One region of the Actinacidiphila reveromycinica genome, then DNA from elsewhere that is predicted to be linked to it. Evidence: riboswitches for the same ligand, from Rfam matches in the RefSeq annotation. Region 1 holds a riboswitch; the other holds the start of a gene.

Region 1 (7,458 bases):
ATCAGCTTCTTCAGCACGCCGACGGTCACGCCGCCCGCGGTCTCCGCGAAGATGCCCTCGGTCCGCGCGAGCAGCTTGATCGCGTCCACGATCTGCTCGTCGTCCACGTCCTCGACGGCCCCGCCGGTGCGCCGGGCGATGTCCAGCACGTACGGGCCGTCCGCCGGGTTGCCGATCGCCAGCGACTTGGCGATGGTGTCCGGCTTCACCGGCCGCACCACGTCGTGCCCGGCCTTGAAGGCCGCCGACACCGGGGAGCACCCCTCGGCCTGGGCACCGTAGATCCGGTACGGCTTCTCCTCGACCAGGCCGAGCGCGATCAGCTCCTTGAGGCCCTTGTCGATCTTGGTGAGCTGGGAGCCGGACGCGATCGGGATGACCAGGTTGTCCGGCAGCCGCCAGCCGAGCTGCTCGGCGATCTCGTAGGCGAGCGTCTTGGAGCCCTCGCCGTAGTACGGGCGCAGGTTGACGTTCACGAAGCCCCAGCCCTCGCCGATCGGGTCGCCGATCAGCTCCGAGCAGAAGCGGTTCACGTCGTCGTAGCTGCCCTCGATGCCGACCAGCTCGCCGCCGTAGACCGCGGCCATCACGACCTTGCCGGCCTCCAGGTCGTGCGGGATGAACACGCAGGAGCGGAAGCCCGCGCGGGCGGCCGCGGCGCCCACGGCGCCGGCCAGGTTGCCGGTGGAGGAGCAGGACAGCGTGGTGAGGCCGAAGGTGCGGGCGGCCTCCAGCGCGATCGCGACCACCCGGTCCTTGAAGGAGTGGGTGGGGTTGCCGGAGTCGTCCTTGACGTGCAGGCCGCCGGTGATGCCCAGTTCACGGGCGAGGTTGTCGGCCTTGACGAGCTTGGTCCAGCCGGGGTTCAGGTTCGGCTTGGTGGTGACGTCGGCGGGCACCGGCAGCAGCGGGGCGTACCGCCAGATGTTCGTCGGCCCGGCCTCGATGCGCGCGCGCAGCGCCTCGGGGTCGCCGGTCGGCAGGTCGTAGGCCACTTCGAGCGGCCCGAAACACTCCAGACACGCGAAGACCGGGCTCAGCGGGTAGCGGGCGCCGCACTCCCGGCAGGACAGCGCGGCGGCCGGCCCGAACGGTGCGGGGGCTCCGGCGTCCTGGGCACCCTGGGTGCCGGGGGTGGAGTCGGTGGTGCTTGCGACGGTTTGCGCAGCCATGACAGGCGAGGCCCTTTCTCCTCATCTTCCTCGCACGCGGGCGCGTCACGAGACGGAATTGGCACCTTCCCCACCGTGCGTGACCTCGCGGTCGGCGGGAGGGTTGCCGGGGCTTCTACGGGCCGTTCCCTCTGCCCCTCTGGATGAGCGGTATGGCGACCAGGGCCGGTACGGACCGGACCCGTCGCGTTTGTGCGCGTCGCGCCCCCGGCATGCGGTGGCGTCACGCGTTGTTCAAGACTGTAACCGACAGGGGCGGCAATTGAGATAGTCGTCCGCACCGCGAGATGGATCACACGCCCGGTTCCGGGGCGTCGCGAGGGAGAGGACTCACGTGCTCGACGAGGTGGAGCACTGGCTGCGCACCCGGTCGTGGTCGGCCGCACAGCGGCCGCTCGGCCGGCTGCTGGACGCCAAGCGCGCGGCCGGCGCCCAGGGCACGGTCAGCGTGGTGCTGCCGGCCCTCGACGAGGAGGCGACGGTCGGCGCGATCGTGGCCGCGATCCGCCGCGACCTGATGTCGGCGGCCGTGCCGCTGGTGGACGAGGTGGTCGTGGTCGACTCCGGCTCCACCGACCGCACCGCCGAGGTCGCCGCGGCCGCGGGAGCCCGCGTGGTCGAACGGGACGCGATCCTGCCGCGGCTGCCCGCCCTGCCCGGCAAGGGCGAGGTGCTGTGGCGCTCACTGCTGGTGACCGGCGGCGAGATCGTCTGCTTCGTCGACGCGGACCTGCGCGAGTTCGACACCCGGTTCGTCTCGGGGATCGTCGGCCCGCTGCTCACCGATCCCGCGGTGCACCTGGTCAAGGCGATGTACGACCGCCCGCTGGAGACCGGCGGCGCCGTGGTGCCCGCGGGCGGCGGCCGCGTCACCGAACTCGTCGCCCGTCCGCTGCTCAACCTGCACTGGCCGCGGCTGGCGGGGTTCGTCCAGCCGCTCGGCGGGGAGTACGCCGCCCGCCGCTCCCTGCTGGAGCGGCTGCCCTTCCCGGTGGGGTACGGCGTGGAGCTGGGCATGCTCGTCGACGCGCTGGACCTGGTGGGCCTGGACGGCCTCGGGCAGGTGGACGTCGGGGTGCGGCACCACCGGCACCAGGACGGCCAGGCGCTCGGCCGGATGGCCGCGGCGATCTACCGCACCGCACAGGTCCGGCTCGCCCGCGGGCACCTGGTCCGTCCGCAGCTCACCCAGTTCGGGCGGGCCGGCACGGCCTTCGTGCCCCGCACCCACCCGGTCGACACGGAGGAACGGCCCCCCATGGCCGCGCTCCCGGAGTACCTGGCCCGCAAGGCGGCGTAGGGCGGCCGGGCCGGAGGGGGACGAAGCGCACACCGGAGGGACGTTTGAGCTGCGCGGGAACCGGCAAAGCTGGCGGCATGGAGGGATCTTCGCAGGGTGCCCGGATTCTGGTCGCGTCGAACCGCGGCCCGGTGTCGTACACCGTGGCGGAGGACGGCACCCTCGGCAGCCGCAGGGGCGGGGGCGGCGTCGTCTCCGGGCTGAGCGCGATCGGCCCCGACGCGGGCGCCGTGTGGGTGTGCGCGGCGCTGTCGGACGGCGACCGGGAGGCGGTGCGGCGCGGGGTCGCCGAGCCCGGGGTGCGGATGATCGCCGTCCCCCCGGAGGTCTTCCACGCGGCGTACAACGACATCGCGAACTCGGTGCTGTGGTTCGTGCACCACCTCCTCTACCAGACCCCCTTCGAGCCGGTCTTCGACGAGGAGTTCCGCGACCACTGGGCCGCCTACGAGGCGTACAACGAGGCGTTCGCCGACGCGCTCGCCCAGGAGGCCGCCGAGGGCGCCGCCGTCCTGGTGCAGGACTACCACCTGGCGCTGGTGCCCGCGCTGCTGCGCGAGCGCCGCCCCGACCTGCGGATCGGCCACTTCTCGCACACCCCGTGGGCCCCGCCGGACTACTTCCGCCTGCTGCCCGACGACGTGGCCGCGCGCCTGCTCGAAGGCGTCCTCGGCGCCGACCGGGCCGCCTTCCTCACCCACCGCTGGGCCGCCGCGTTCGCCGCGTGCTGCGCCGACGTGCTCGGCGCCGAGGTGTCCGCCGACGGCGGGTCGGTCACCCACCGGGGCCGGACCACCCGGCTGGGCGTGCACGGCCTGGGGGCCGACGCGGAGTTCCTGCGCGAGCGCGCGCAGCGGCCGGACGTCGTCGAGCGGATGGCGGCGCTGCGGGCCGAGGCCGGCCCGGGCCGCCGGCTGATCGTCCGGGTGGACCGCACCGAGCTGTCGAAGAACATCGTGCGCGGCCTGTACGCCTACCGGCGGCTGCTCACCGAGCACCCCGGGTGGCGCGAGCGCGTCGTCCACGTGGCGTTCGCCTACCCCTCGCGGCAGGACCTGGCGAGCTACCGGGAGTACACCGCGGAGGTCTCCCGGGTGGCCGCCGAGGTCAACGACGAGTTCGGCACCGCCGGGTGGACGCCGGTGATCCTCAAGGTCGACGACGACTTCGCCCGCTCGCTGGCGGCGTACCGCCTCGCCGACGTGGCCCTGGTCAACCCGATCCGCGACGGCATGAACCTGGTGGCCAAGGAGGTCCCGGTCGTCTCCGACCAGGGAGTGGCCCTGGTGCTGTCCCGCGAGGCGGGCGCCTTCGAGGAACTGGGCGCCGACGCCTTCACGGTCAACCCGTACGACATCCGCGCGACCGCCGTCGCCCTGAACGAGGCGCTGACCCTGCCCGAGGCCGACCGCGCCGACCGCTCCAAGCGCCTGGCCGCCGCGGCGACCGCGCTCCCGCCCACCCGGTGGTTCCTCGACCAGTTGCACGCCCTCGACGTCTGACCAACCTCGACGTCCGGCACCTCGACATCCGGCCCCGCGATGTCCGGCACCTCGACATCCGGCCCCGCGACGTCCGACCGCCCGCGCGGGCCGGGCCCGCGCTCCCGCCGCCGGTGCTCCGGCTGGTGCTCCGGCACCCGGTGCTCCCGCGGCCGGCCTCCTCGCTCCGGCGCCCGCTCGCCGTCAGGCCAGCCGGTCGGCCAGGTGGTCCAGCAGGCGGACGACGCCCGCCGGGCCCGCCACGGTGAGGTCGGCCCGCGCCAGCACCTCCTGGGGGGTCTCCTCCGCGCCCGCGCTGGCCACCAGCAGCCCGGGCAGGCCCTTGGCCCGCAGGTCCTCGACCGCGGCGTACGCGGCGAGGTCGCCGAGGTCGTCGCCCGCGTACAGCACGCTGCCCGCGCCGGCCTCGCGGAGGAAGCCGGTGAGGGCCACGCCCTTGTCGACGCCGGGCGGGCGCAGTTCCAGGACGTACCGGCCGGGTTCGACCACCAGGCCGTGGCGCGCGGCGAGTTCGCCCAGCGGCGCGCGCAGCGCCTCGAAGGCGGCGTCGGGGTCGTCGGTGCGGCGGGTGTGCACGGCGACCGCGTGGCCGCCCTTGTCCTCGATCCACAGGCCCGGCCACCGCCCCACCGACTCGAGGAAGCCGGGCAGTTCGGCGCGGACGGCGGTGACGCCCTCGGGGGCGGCCGGCGTGTGCGCCTCGCCGCTGCGGGCGTCCCAGCGCTCGGCGCCGTAGTGGCCGAGGACCACGAGGTGCTCCAGCCCGGGCACCTCGGCGAAGCCGCCGTACCGGACGGCGACCGCGGCCGGGCGGCCGGTGAGGATCACCGCGGCGGCCAGGTGCGGGGCGAGCCGTGCCAGTGCCGCCGCCGCGCCGGGGTGGGCGCGGGCCTGTTCGGGGTCGGGCACGATGGGCGCGAGCGTGCCGTCGAAGTCCAGTGCGACGACCGCGCGTTCGGGGTGGGCGAGCAGCGCGGTCAACCCGTCCCTGCCCTCGGGCGTGCGCGGGGTGAACGTCTCGGCGAAGGCCATGGGGCGAGCCTAACGGAACCGCCCGGGCACCCCTCAGCGGTTGTCGGCGTGCCGCTGCCGGGTCAGGCGCCAGCGGTTGACGGTGGTCGGGGCGGCCCGCAGGGCGCGGGGGTCGTCGAGGAGGGCGTTGAGGTGCTGGAAGAAGGCGGTCGGGGAGATGCCGAGCCGCTCGCGGATCGCCCGGTCCCGCGGGCCGGGACCGCTCCAGGTCCGCCCCGCGAGGTCCAGCACCGCCAGGTCGCGCGCGGACAGCCCGCCGGGAGCCTCCCGCGCGGACGCGCCGGAACCGCCGTCCGCGCCCGCGCCGCCCCCGCGCGCCTCCACGTCCCCGCGCGCCTCCGCGCCCGCGCCCGCTTCCCCGTCCGCGCCCTCGGCCACGTCCGCCGCTCCCTACCGCTGCCGCTGCCGCTACTGCGCCTCGGACGTCAGCCCCTGGCCGTCCTGCGTCTCCGCGTAGTTCTGCAACTGCGACAGTACGGTCTTCGGGTCGCTGTGCACCGCGGTGCCGATGACCTTCTTCATGCGGTCGTCGACGGTCGTCCAGGAGGTCTTGTCCACCGGGTAGAAGACCGCCTCCGGCAGCAGGTTGAGGAACTGCACCAGGTCGGCGTCGCGCTTCTCGCCCTGCATGACCTCGGACGCGGTGGTGGTCACCGGCAGCAGGCCGTACTCGTCGAGGAACTTGACGGTGTTCTTGGTCTGGTAGACGTACTGGAGGAACGCGCGGTCGGCGTCGAGGTTGCCGTTCTTCTTGAAGGCCATCGCCCAGTCGGCGACGCCCAGGGTGTCCTGGTCCGGGCCGTCCTTGCCGGGCAGCGCCGTCACTCCGACGTCGATGCCGTGCGCGCGGGCCTGCGCCAGCAGTGTCGGGTGGCCGTTGATCATGCCCGCCTTGCCGGCCAGGAAGTCGTCGAAGACGTCCTGCCGGTTGGTCGTGGCGGGGTCCTTCGGGCCGACCAGCTTCGCGTCGACGAGGTTCGTCTTGACCCACTTGAGGGCGTCGACGTTCTCGGAGGAGTCGAAGGTGTAGTTGCCGACCGAGTCGGTGATGCCGCCGTTGGCGCCGAGCATCCACATCAGCGACTCCGCCTGCGACTCCTCCGGGCCGAGCGGCAGGCCGTAGGGGACCTGGACGCCGTCCTCCTTGAGCAGTTTCGCGTCGGCGGCGAGGTCGGCCCAGGTCTTGGGCGCCTGGTAGATGCCCGCGTGCTTGAAGAGGTCCTTGTTGTAGAAGAACATCCGGGAGCTGGACGCCCACGGCAGGCCGTACTGGGTGCGGTTGACCGATCCGGCCTGGGCCAGCGAGCTGATGAAGTCGGCCTGCTCGCTCACCGTGAAGAGCTGGTCGGCGCTGTAGAGCTGGCCCTTGGCGGCGTAGTCGGCGTAGGAGCCCATCTGCGCGATGTCCGGCGGGTTGCCGGCCTTGACCATGGCGGCGACCTTGTCGTCCACGTCGGTCCAGCTCAGCACCTGCACGTCGACCTTGATCTTCGGGTTCAGCTTCTCGAAGTCGTGCACGATGCCGTTCCAGTACACGAGCGAGCTGTTGTCGGTCTTCGCGTCTCCGTAGTCCGCCGCCACCAGGTGCAGCGTCACGTCCTTGCTCTGGGCCGTGGAGCCGCCGCAGGCGCTGACACCCGTCAGGGCCAGCGCGGAAGTGAGGCCGGCCGCGAGGCCGAGGAGTCGTCGCCGCTGCACTGTTCCTACCACCCTTGGGACTTCGGAAGGATCGGGACGCGGGCGGGGGCCACCCGCCGGGGCCACCGCGAGAGGCCGGGCCCCCGGGAAAGTGCCGAGTCTTCCCCATATCTTCAGCCAAGGTCTACACCATGGGTGATAACGCTTCGACGGCGGGCCCCGCGCCGCCCCCGCCGCCGGCCCCACGTGTCGCTTCCGCCACTCCCCGCTGACCTGCCCGGCCATATGCATCTTTCCTTAAGTTCGATCTTCCGGGCCGAGTGGACTAGACCTCTACCGGGGTAAGACGCGAGACTGGGCTCGTGAGACATGTCATCGCCCTCGACGTGGGCGGCACCGGGATGAAGGCGGCGCTGGTCGCCGAGGACGGCACGCTGCTGCACCAGGACCGCCGTCCGACCGGCCGCGAGCGCGGCCCGCAGGCCGTGGTGGCCGCGATCCTGGACTTCGCCGCCGACCTGCGCGACCACGGCCGCTCCGCGTACGGCGAGGCCGCCGTGGCCGCCGGCGTGGTGGTGCCCGGCATCGTGGACGCCGAGGCGGGCCTCGCCGTCTACGCAGCCAACCTCGGCTGGCAGGACCTCCCGCTGCGCGACCTGCTCTCGAAGCGGCTCGACGGGGTGCCCGTGGCGCTCAACCACGACGTGCGCGCCGGCGGCCTGGCCGAGGGCCGGATCGGCGCGGGCAACGGCGCCGACCGCTTCCTCTTCCTGCCGCTGGGCACCGGTATCGCGGGCGCCATCGGCATCGAGGG
Region 2 (7,458 bases), 1.5 Mb from region 1:
CGTGACGTTCGTGATGGGCGCCATCTTCATCGGCGGGCAGATCTTCGAGTACACGAACCTGGTCAGGAAGGACGGGATCTCGCTCAGTTCCGACCCGTACGGCTCGGTGTTCTACCTGACGACCGGGTTCCACGGGCTGCACGTGACGGGTGGTCTGATCGCGTTCCTGATGGTGCTGGGCCGCACCTACGCGGCCAAGCGGTTCACCCATCAGCAGGCCACCGCAGCCATCGTCGTGTCCTACTACTGGCACTTCGTCGATGTCGTCTGGATCGGCCTGTTCGCCACGATCTACCTGATCAAGTAGCCGGTACCGCGCCGTCCGGCGCCGCGTCGCACTCCGGACGGAGGACGCGACCCGCCGGCGGCACAGCCAGAAGCATCGACACAAGAGATCCTGACACCGGGGTAATCCGTGAAAAAGCTCTCCGTACGACGACGCCATCCGCTGGCGGCGCTTGTCGTCCTACTCTTCGCGCTCGCGGCCACCGGGGGGCTGTACGCCGCGCTCGCGCCGGCGCCGAAGGCGCAGGCTGACACCTCGCAGTCCTCCCTCGCCATCGAGCAGGGCAAGAAGCTCTACGACGTCGGCTGCGCGAGCTGCCACGGCACCTCGGGGCAGGGCAGCTCCGACGGGCCCAGCCTCGTCGGCGTCGGCTCGGCCGCGGTGGACTTCCAGGTCGGCACCGGCCGCATGCCGGCCAAGCAGCCGGGCCCGCAGATCGAGGCGAAGAAGAACACCTACAGCCAGTCCGAGATCGACCAGCTCGCCGCGTACGTCGCGTCGCTCGGCCCCGGCCCGGCGACCCCGACGAAGGACCAGTACAGCCCGGCCTCCGCCGACGTCGCCAAGGGCGGCGAGCTGTTCCGGACCAACTGCTCGCAGTGCCACAACTTCGTGGGCAAGGGCGGCGCGCTGACGCACGGCAAGTTCGCGCCGAGCCTGAAGAGCGTCTCGTCCAAGGACATCTACGAGGCCATGCAGACCGGCCCGCAGAACATGCCGTCCTTCCCGGACAGCACGATGCCCTCCGACGCGAAGGCGAACATCATCGCCTACCTGAAGGCCGTGGACAGCGCGGATAGCCCCAACCCCGGCGGCTTCACGCTCGGCTCCATCGGCCCGGTCTCCGAGGGCCTGTTCGCCTGGGTCTTCGGTCTCGGCACGCTGCTCGGCATCGCGGTCTGGCTCGCAGCCCGGACGACTAAGGCCAAGAAATCATGAGCGACGAGACGGGATCGCACACCGACGTGCCTGAGAACCTGCCGAGCGCGCAGGACGGTCACCACGGCGACACCATCGCCCGGACCGACCCGTTCGCCGACCCCGGACTGCCGCCACACGAGCACCGGCGCCAGGACATCGACGAGAAGGCGGCCCGGCACTCCGAGCGGGTGGTGGCGGGCCTGTTCACGCTGTCGATGCTGGGCACGATCGCCTTCATCGCCTGCTTCGTGATCTTCCCGGTCGACAAGATCGTCTACATCTTCCCGTTCGGCCACGTCAGCGCGCTGAACTTCTCGCTCGGCCTGACGCTGGCCGTGGCGCTGTTCAGCATCGGCGCGGGCGCCGTGCACTGGGCCCGCACGCTGATGGCGGACGAGGAGGTCGCCGACGACCGGCACCGGATCGACGCCGACGACGAGCTGCGGGAGAACGTCCGGCAGCAGTGGATCACCGGCGCCAAGGAGAGCGGCTTCGGCCGCCGCAAGCTGATCCGCAACACCATGATGGGCGCGCTCACCATGGTGCCGCTGGCCGGCCTCGTCATCCTGCGCGACCTCGGGCCGCTGCCGGAGAAGAAGCTCGACCACACCATGTGGGCCAAGGGCAAGCAGCTGATCAACACCAACACCAACCAGCCGCTGCGCCCCGAGGACGTCCTCGTCGGCTCCCTGACCTTCGCCCAGCCCGACGGGCTGGAGGAGAGCCAGGACGACTTCCAGGAGCAGCTCGCCAAGGCGGCCCTGATGATCATCCGGCTCAAGCCGGACGACATCAAGGACAAGCGCGAGCTCGACTGGAGCCACCAGGGCATCGTCGCGTTCTCCAAGATCTGCACCCACGTCGGCTGCCCGATCAGCCTGTACGAGCAGCAGACGCACCACGTGCTCTGCCCGTGCCACCAGTCGACGTTCGACCTCTCCGACGGGGCGCGGGTGCTCTTCGGCCCCGCCGGCCACCCGCTGCCGCAGCTTCGGATCAGCGTCAACAGTGAGGGCAACCTCATCGCCCTCGGCGACTTCGAGGAGCCCGTCGGCCCGGCATTCTGGGAGCGCTCATGAGCACCACGACCGACGACGCCCCGACCCGGCGTGGCCGCCCCACGAACCCCGGTGAACGGGTCGCGGAGTGGACCGACGGCCGGCTCGGGCTCTACAAGCTCGCCAAGTCCAACCTGCGCAAGATCTTCCCGGACCACTGGTCCTTCATGCTCGGCGAGGTCTGCCTCTACAGCTTCGTGATCCTCATCCTCACGGGTGTGTATCTGACGCTGTTCTTCCACCCGAGCATGAACGAGGTCGTCTACCACGGCCCGTACGCGCCGCTGGACGGTGTGCAGATGTCCGAGGCGTACGCCTCGACGATGCACATCAGCTTCGAGGTGCGCGGCGGCCTGCTGGTCCGGCAGATCCACCACTGGGCGGCGCTGATCTTCATCGCCGCGATGATCGTGCACATGATGCGCGTCTTCTTCACCGGCGCGTTCCGCAAGCCGCGCGAGCTGAACTGGCTGTTCGGCTGGACCCTGCTCTTCCTGGGCATGTTCACCGGCTTCACCGGCTACTCGCTCCCGGACGACCTGCTGTCCGGCACCGGTGTGCGGTTCATGGAGGGCGCGGTCCTGTCCGTGCCGATCGTCGGCACGTACCTGTCGATGTTCCTGTTCGGCGGGGAGTTCCCCGGGCACGACTTCGTGGGCCGGTTCTACTCGGTGCACATCCTGCTGCTGCCGGGCCTGATGGCCGGCCTGCTGGTCGCGCACCTGATCCTGGTTTTCTTCCACAAGCACACCCAGTTCCCGGGTGCGGGCAAGACCGAGAAGAACGTCGTCGGCGCGCCGCTGATGCCGATCTACATGGCCAAGGCCGGCGGCTTCTTCTTCCTGGTCTTCGGTGTCATCGCCGCGATCGCGGCGATCGCCACCATCAACCCGATCTGGACGATGGGCCCCTACCGGCCCGACCAGGTGTCCACCGGAGCCCAGCCCGACTGGTACATGGGCTTCTCCGAGGGCCTGATCCGTGTGATGCCCGGCTGGGAGATCAGGGCCTGGGGCCACACCCTGGTGCTCGGCGTCTTCATCCCGCTGCTGATCTTCCCGCTGGTGATGGTCTCGATCGCGGTCTACCCGTTCATCGAGTCCTGGATCACCGGTGACAAGAACGAGCACCACCTGCTCGACCGGCCGCGCAACCGCCCGGTGCGCACCGGGCTCGGCGTCGCCTGGCTGACCGAGTACTTCGTGCTGCTCATCGGCGGCGGCAACGACCTGTGGGCCACGCACTTCCACCTGTCGATCAACGCGATCACCTGGTTCGTGCGGGTCGGCTTCTTCGTCGCGCCGGTGATCACGTTCTGGATCACCAAGCGGATCTGCCTGGGACTCCAGCGGCGGGACCGCGACAAGGTGCTGCACGGGCGGGAGAGCGGCATCATCAAGCGGCTGCCGCACGGCGAGTTCATCGAGGTGCACGAGCCGCTGTCGCAGCAGCAGTTGCACGTCCTCACCGCCCACCAGCAGCCGCGGCCGATCGACCTCGGCCCGGAGACCGACGAGAACGGGGTCGCCCGCAAGGCCAGCCCGATCGCGAAGGTCCAGGCGAAGCTGTCGCAGGGGTTCTACGGCGAGCACAGCCAGATCCCGAAGCCGACGGCGGAGGAGTACGAGGAGATCACCAGCGGGCACGGCCACCACTAGGCGGCCGTCCTGGCGAAGCAGCGCACCCGGGCCGGACCGGGCACCCCGCCACGGGTGCCCGGTCCGGCCCGGACCGTTTCCCGGACACCCCCACCGGTAGGGTGCGGGCAGACGCATCGACGTGATCCCAGGAGCGTGAAGCCATGAGCGTTGTGCACCCCGCCGGAGGCGAACCCGGGGCCGCGCGCGCCTGGCCGGACGTACTGGGCGCCCTGATCCGCCGCGACGACCTCAGCTCCGAGGAGACCGCGTGGGCGATGGACTCGATCATGAGCGGCGAGGCCACCGACGCGCAGATCGCCGGCTTCGCGGTGGCGCTGCGCAGCAAGGGCGAGACGGTCGCGGAGATCGCCGGGCTGGTCGAGGCGATGTACGCGCACGCGACGACGATCGAGGTGCCGGGCCCGGCCGTGGACGTGGTCGGCACCGGCGGCGACCGGTCGAACTCGGTGAACATCTCCACGATGTCGGCGATCGTGGTGGCCGGCACCGGCACGCGGGTGGTCAAGCACGGCAGCAGGTCGGCGTCGTCGAAGAGCGGCGCCTCCGACGTGCTGGCGGCGCTCGGCGTCGACCTCGACCTGCCGCCGCAGCGGGTCGCGCAGGTCGCGCTGGAGGTGGGCATCACCTTCTGCTTCGCCGTCAGGTTCCACCCCGCGCTGCGCCACGTGGCCACCGCCCGGGCCGAGTTGGGGGTGGCGACGCCGTTCAACTTCCTCGGCCCGCTGACCAACCCGGCCCGGGTGCGGGCCCAGGCCACCGGTGTCGCGGACCTGCGGATGGCGCCGATCCTCGCCGGGGTGCTCGCCGAACGAGGCTCGTCCGCGCTGGTCTTCCGCGGTGACGACGGCCTGGACGAGCTGACCACCACGGCGACCTCGCAGGTGTGGGTGGTCCGGGACGGCAAGGTCGAGCACACCGGCTTCGACCCGCGGGACGTGGGCCTGGAGCTGGTGCCGGTGGAGGCGCTGCGCGGCGGCGAGGCCGCCTACAACGCGGAGGTGGCCCGGCGGCTGCTCGCCGGCGAGCGCGGGCCGGTGCGGGACGCGGTGCTGCTCAACTCCGCGGCGGCGCTGACCGCGCTGGCGCCGGCGGACGGCCGGACGCTGGAGGAGCGGATCGCCGAGGGGCTGGTGCGGGCGGCGGAGTCGATCGACTCGGGTGCGGCGGCGGCGGTGCTGGAGCGCTGGGTGGCGGCCACCCGCGGGTAGCGGCACGGACCGACGCGGGCGTACGGCGCCGTCCATGGTGCGGACGGCATCTTGCGCCCGCGTCGCGGTATGGCACAATCTTGTTCCAGGTCACGAGTGACAGCGCAAAGGCCCCGGCTCGCTGTCCGGCAACCCTCCGTCCGAGGCGGGGTGCCCCGGGTGATGACCAGGCTGTGACGCAGCGAGGCTCACAGCAAGCCGGACTGGGGAGTTCTTTCATGAGCAAGCGAATGCGTTAGGGCCTGTCGGCCCCGGTCTCTGCAACCAGCAATTCCGCCCGATCACCGTGCACCGCGCCGTCCGCGCGGCCGCTCCAGGCCGCCGCTTCGTGGTGCTTTCGCCTGCCTTCCGCCGGGAGTTCGCCTTGACCGTCACCACCAGCACCACGGGCACCAGCGCCGCCGCCCCCCGCGCCACCGCCCCCCGCGCCACCGCCACCACCGTCGCTGCCGCTTCCACTTCCGCCGACACCGCCGACGCGGAGTGCGCCGCCTGTAGCCGCGCCCCGCTGCCCGTGCTCGGCCGGGACGTGCGGGTGCCGCTCGTCACCGGCGGGGAAGTGGGGTACGCCGCCCTGGACTACGCCGCCAGCGCCCCCGCCCTCCAGCGGGTGTGGGACGACGTCGCCGCCTACGCGCCCTACTACGGCAGCGTGCACCGCGGTGCCGGCTACCTGTCGCAGCTTTCCACCGACCTGTTCGAGCAGAGCCGTGAGACGGTCGCGGAGTTCCTGGGCTGCCGCCCGGACGACGAGCTGATCTTCACCCGCTCCACCACCGACTCGCTGAACCTGCTGGCGTCCGCCCTCCCGGCCGGCACCCGCGTCTACGTCTTCGACACCGAGCACCACGCGGCCCTGCTGCCCTGGCAGCGGGCCGACCGCGCCCAGGTCGAGTACCTGCCCGCCCCGCGCACCCCCGAGCAGGCCGTCGCCTCGCTGGACGTGGCCCTGCACGGCGCCCCGAAGGGCCCCAAGCTGGTCTGCGTGACGGGCGCCTCCAACGTCACCGGCGAGATCTGGCCGGTGCGCGAGCTGGCCGCGGCCGCGCACCGGCACGGCGCGCGGATCGTGCTCGACGCCGCCCAGCTCGCCCCGCACCACCCGGTGGACATCACCGCGCTGGACGTGGACTGGGTGGCGCTGTCCGGGCACAAGCTCTACGCGCCCTTCGGCGCCGGGGTGCTGGCCGGCCGGGCCGACTGGCTGCGGGAGGCCGAGCCGTACCTCGCCGGCGGCGGCGCCACCCGCAAGGTCGCGCGCTCCGGTGACGCGCTGTCCGTGGAGTGGCACTCCGGCACCGCGCGGCACGAGGCCGGCTCGCCGAACGTGATCGGCGCGTACGCCATCGCGTCCGCCTGCAAGGCGCTCACCGAGGCGGGCTTCGACTCCCTTGTCACTCGTGAGCGTGAACTGCTCGCCCGGCTGCGGGACGGGCTCGCCGAGATCCCCGAGGTGCGGGTGCTCTCGCTGTTCGGCGCCGGCTCCGCCCGGGTCGGGGTGCTGTCCTTCGTGGTCCGCGGCTGGAACTCCTCGCACTTCGCCGCCGCGCTCTCCGCGGAGTACGGCATCGGCGTGCGGGACGGGCTGTTCTGCGCGCACCCGCTGGTGCGGACCCTGCTGGACACCGAGCCGGACGAGCCGGGGGAGTGCGGCGCGCCGGACGCCGCGCCCGGCGAGCGGTCCCTGAACGCCGTGCGGGTCAGCTTCGGGGCGGGCACGCCGCAGGAGCACGTCGAGCGGTTCCTCGGGGCGGTGCGCACCCTGGTCCGGGACGGCGCCGCCTGGCGCTACCGCACGGAAGAGGGGCGTTGCGTGCCGGTCCGCTGAGGTGCGGTGCCGTACGGGGGCACGGGGCCGGGAGCCTCACCCGGCAGGCACCCGGCGCGGCACGGGGTTCCTCAGGAGTCCAGCCCGATGGAGAACGCGGCCTCCAGGTCGTGCTGGGAGTAGGTCCGGAACGCCACGTGGGTGTCGGTCACCTCGACCCCCGGGATCTTGGAGATCTTCCCGGGGATGATGTCCGCGAGGTCGTCGTGGCGGGCCACCCGCACCAGCGCGACCAGGTCGTAGGTGCCGGTCACGGAGTACACCTCGCTGACGTGGTCCAGCGCGGCGATCGACTCGGCGATCTCGGGGATCTGGTCCACGGAGGTCTTGATGAGCACGATCGCGGTGATCACGGCTGGACGTCTCCTCGGGTGGGTGCGATGACGACGCTCACCTTACGCCGTGGCCGGTAGCAGGCCCACGCGCACAGGAAGCCGAAGGCGAAGCCGACGACGTGGGCGAGGTAGGCGACGCCCGGGCCGCCCTGCGCGGTCTG

The links. Region 1 has a riboswitch for S-adenosylmethionine ahead of thrC (threonine synthase). Riboswitches for the same ligand answer to the same signal wherever they lie in the genome.
Region 2: it holds a riboswitch for S-adenosylmethionine, as region 1 does, so the genes downstream of both, RVR_RS08115 (aminotransferase class V-fold PLP-dependent enzyme) here and thrC (threonine synthase) in region 1, are expected to answer to the same signal.

What each region holds. Positions count from the first base shown of each region.
Region 1 covers NZ_AP018365.1:3,446,573-3,454,030, forward strand. The annotation lists gene thrC (threonine synthase) at 1-1,172, opposite strand, end outside; SAM riboswitch class I at 1,191-1,322, opposite strand; gene RVR_RS14180 (glucosyl-3-phosphoglycerate synthase) at 1,507-2,472, shown strand; gene RVR_RS14185 (alpha,alpha-trehalose-phosphate synthase (UDP-forming)) at 2,550-3,974, shown strand; gene otsB (trehalose-phosphatase) at 4,158-5,006, opposite strand; gene RVR_RS14195 (DUF3263 domain-containing protein) at 5,040-5,384, opposite strand; gene RVR_RS14200 (ABC transporter substrate-binding protein) at 5,415-6,704, opposite strand; gene RVR_RS14205 (ROK family protein) at 7,007-7,458, shown strand, end outside.
Region 2 covers NZ_AP018365.1:1,940,449-1,947,906, reverse strand. The annotation lists gene ctaE (aa3-type cytochrome oxidase subunit III) at 1-307, shown strand, start outside; gene qcrC (cytochrome bc1 complex diheme cytochrome c subunit) at 416-1,225, shown strand; gene qcrA (cytochrome bc1 complex Rieske iron-sulfur subunit) at 1,222-2,286, shown strand; gene qcrB (cytochrome bc1 complex cytochrome b subunit) at 2,283-3,923, shown strand; gene trpD (anthranilate phosphoribosyltransferase) at 4,067-5,134, shown strand; SAM riboswitch class IV at 5,223-5,340, shown strand; gene RVR_RS08115 (aminotransferase class V-fold PLP-dependent enzyme) at 5,643-6,962, shown strand; gene RVR_RS08110 (Lrp/AsnC family transcriptional regulator) at 7,034-7,315, opposite strand; gene RVR_RS08105 (rhomboid family intramembrane serine protease) at 7,312-7,458, opposite strand, start outside.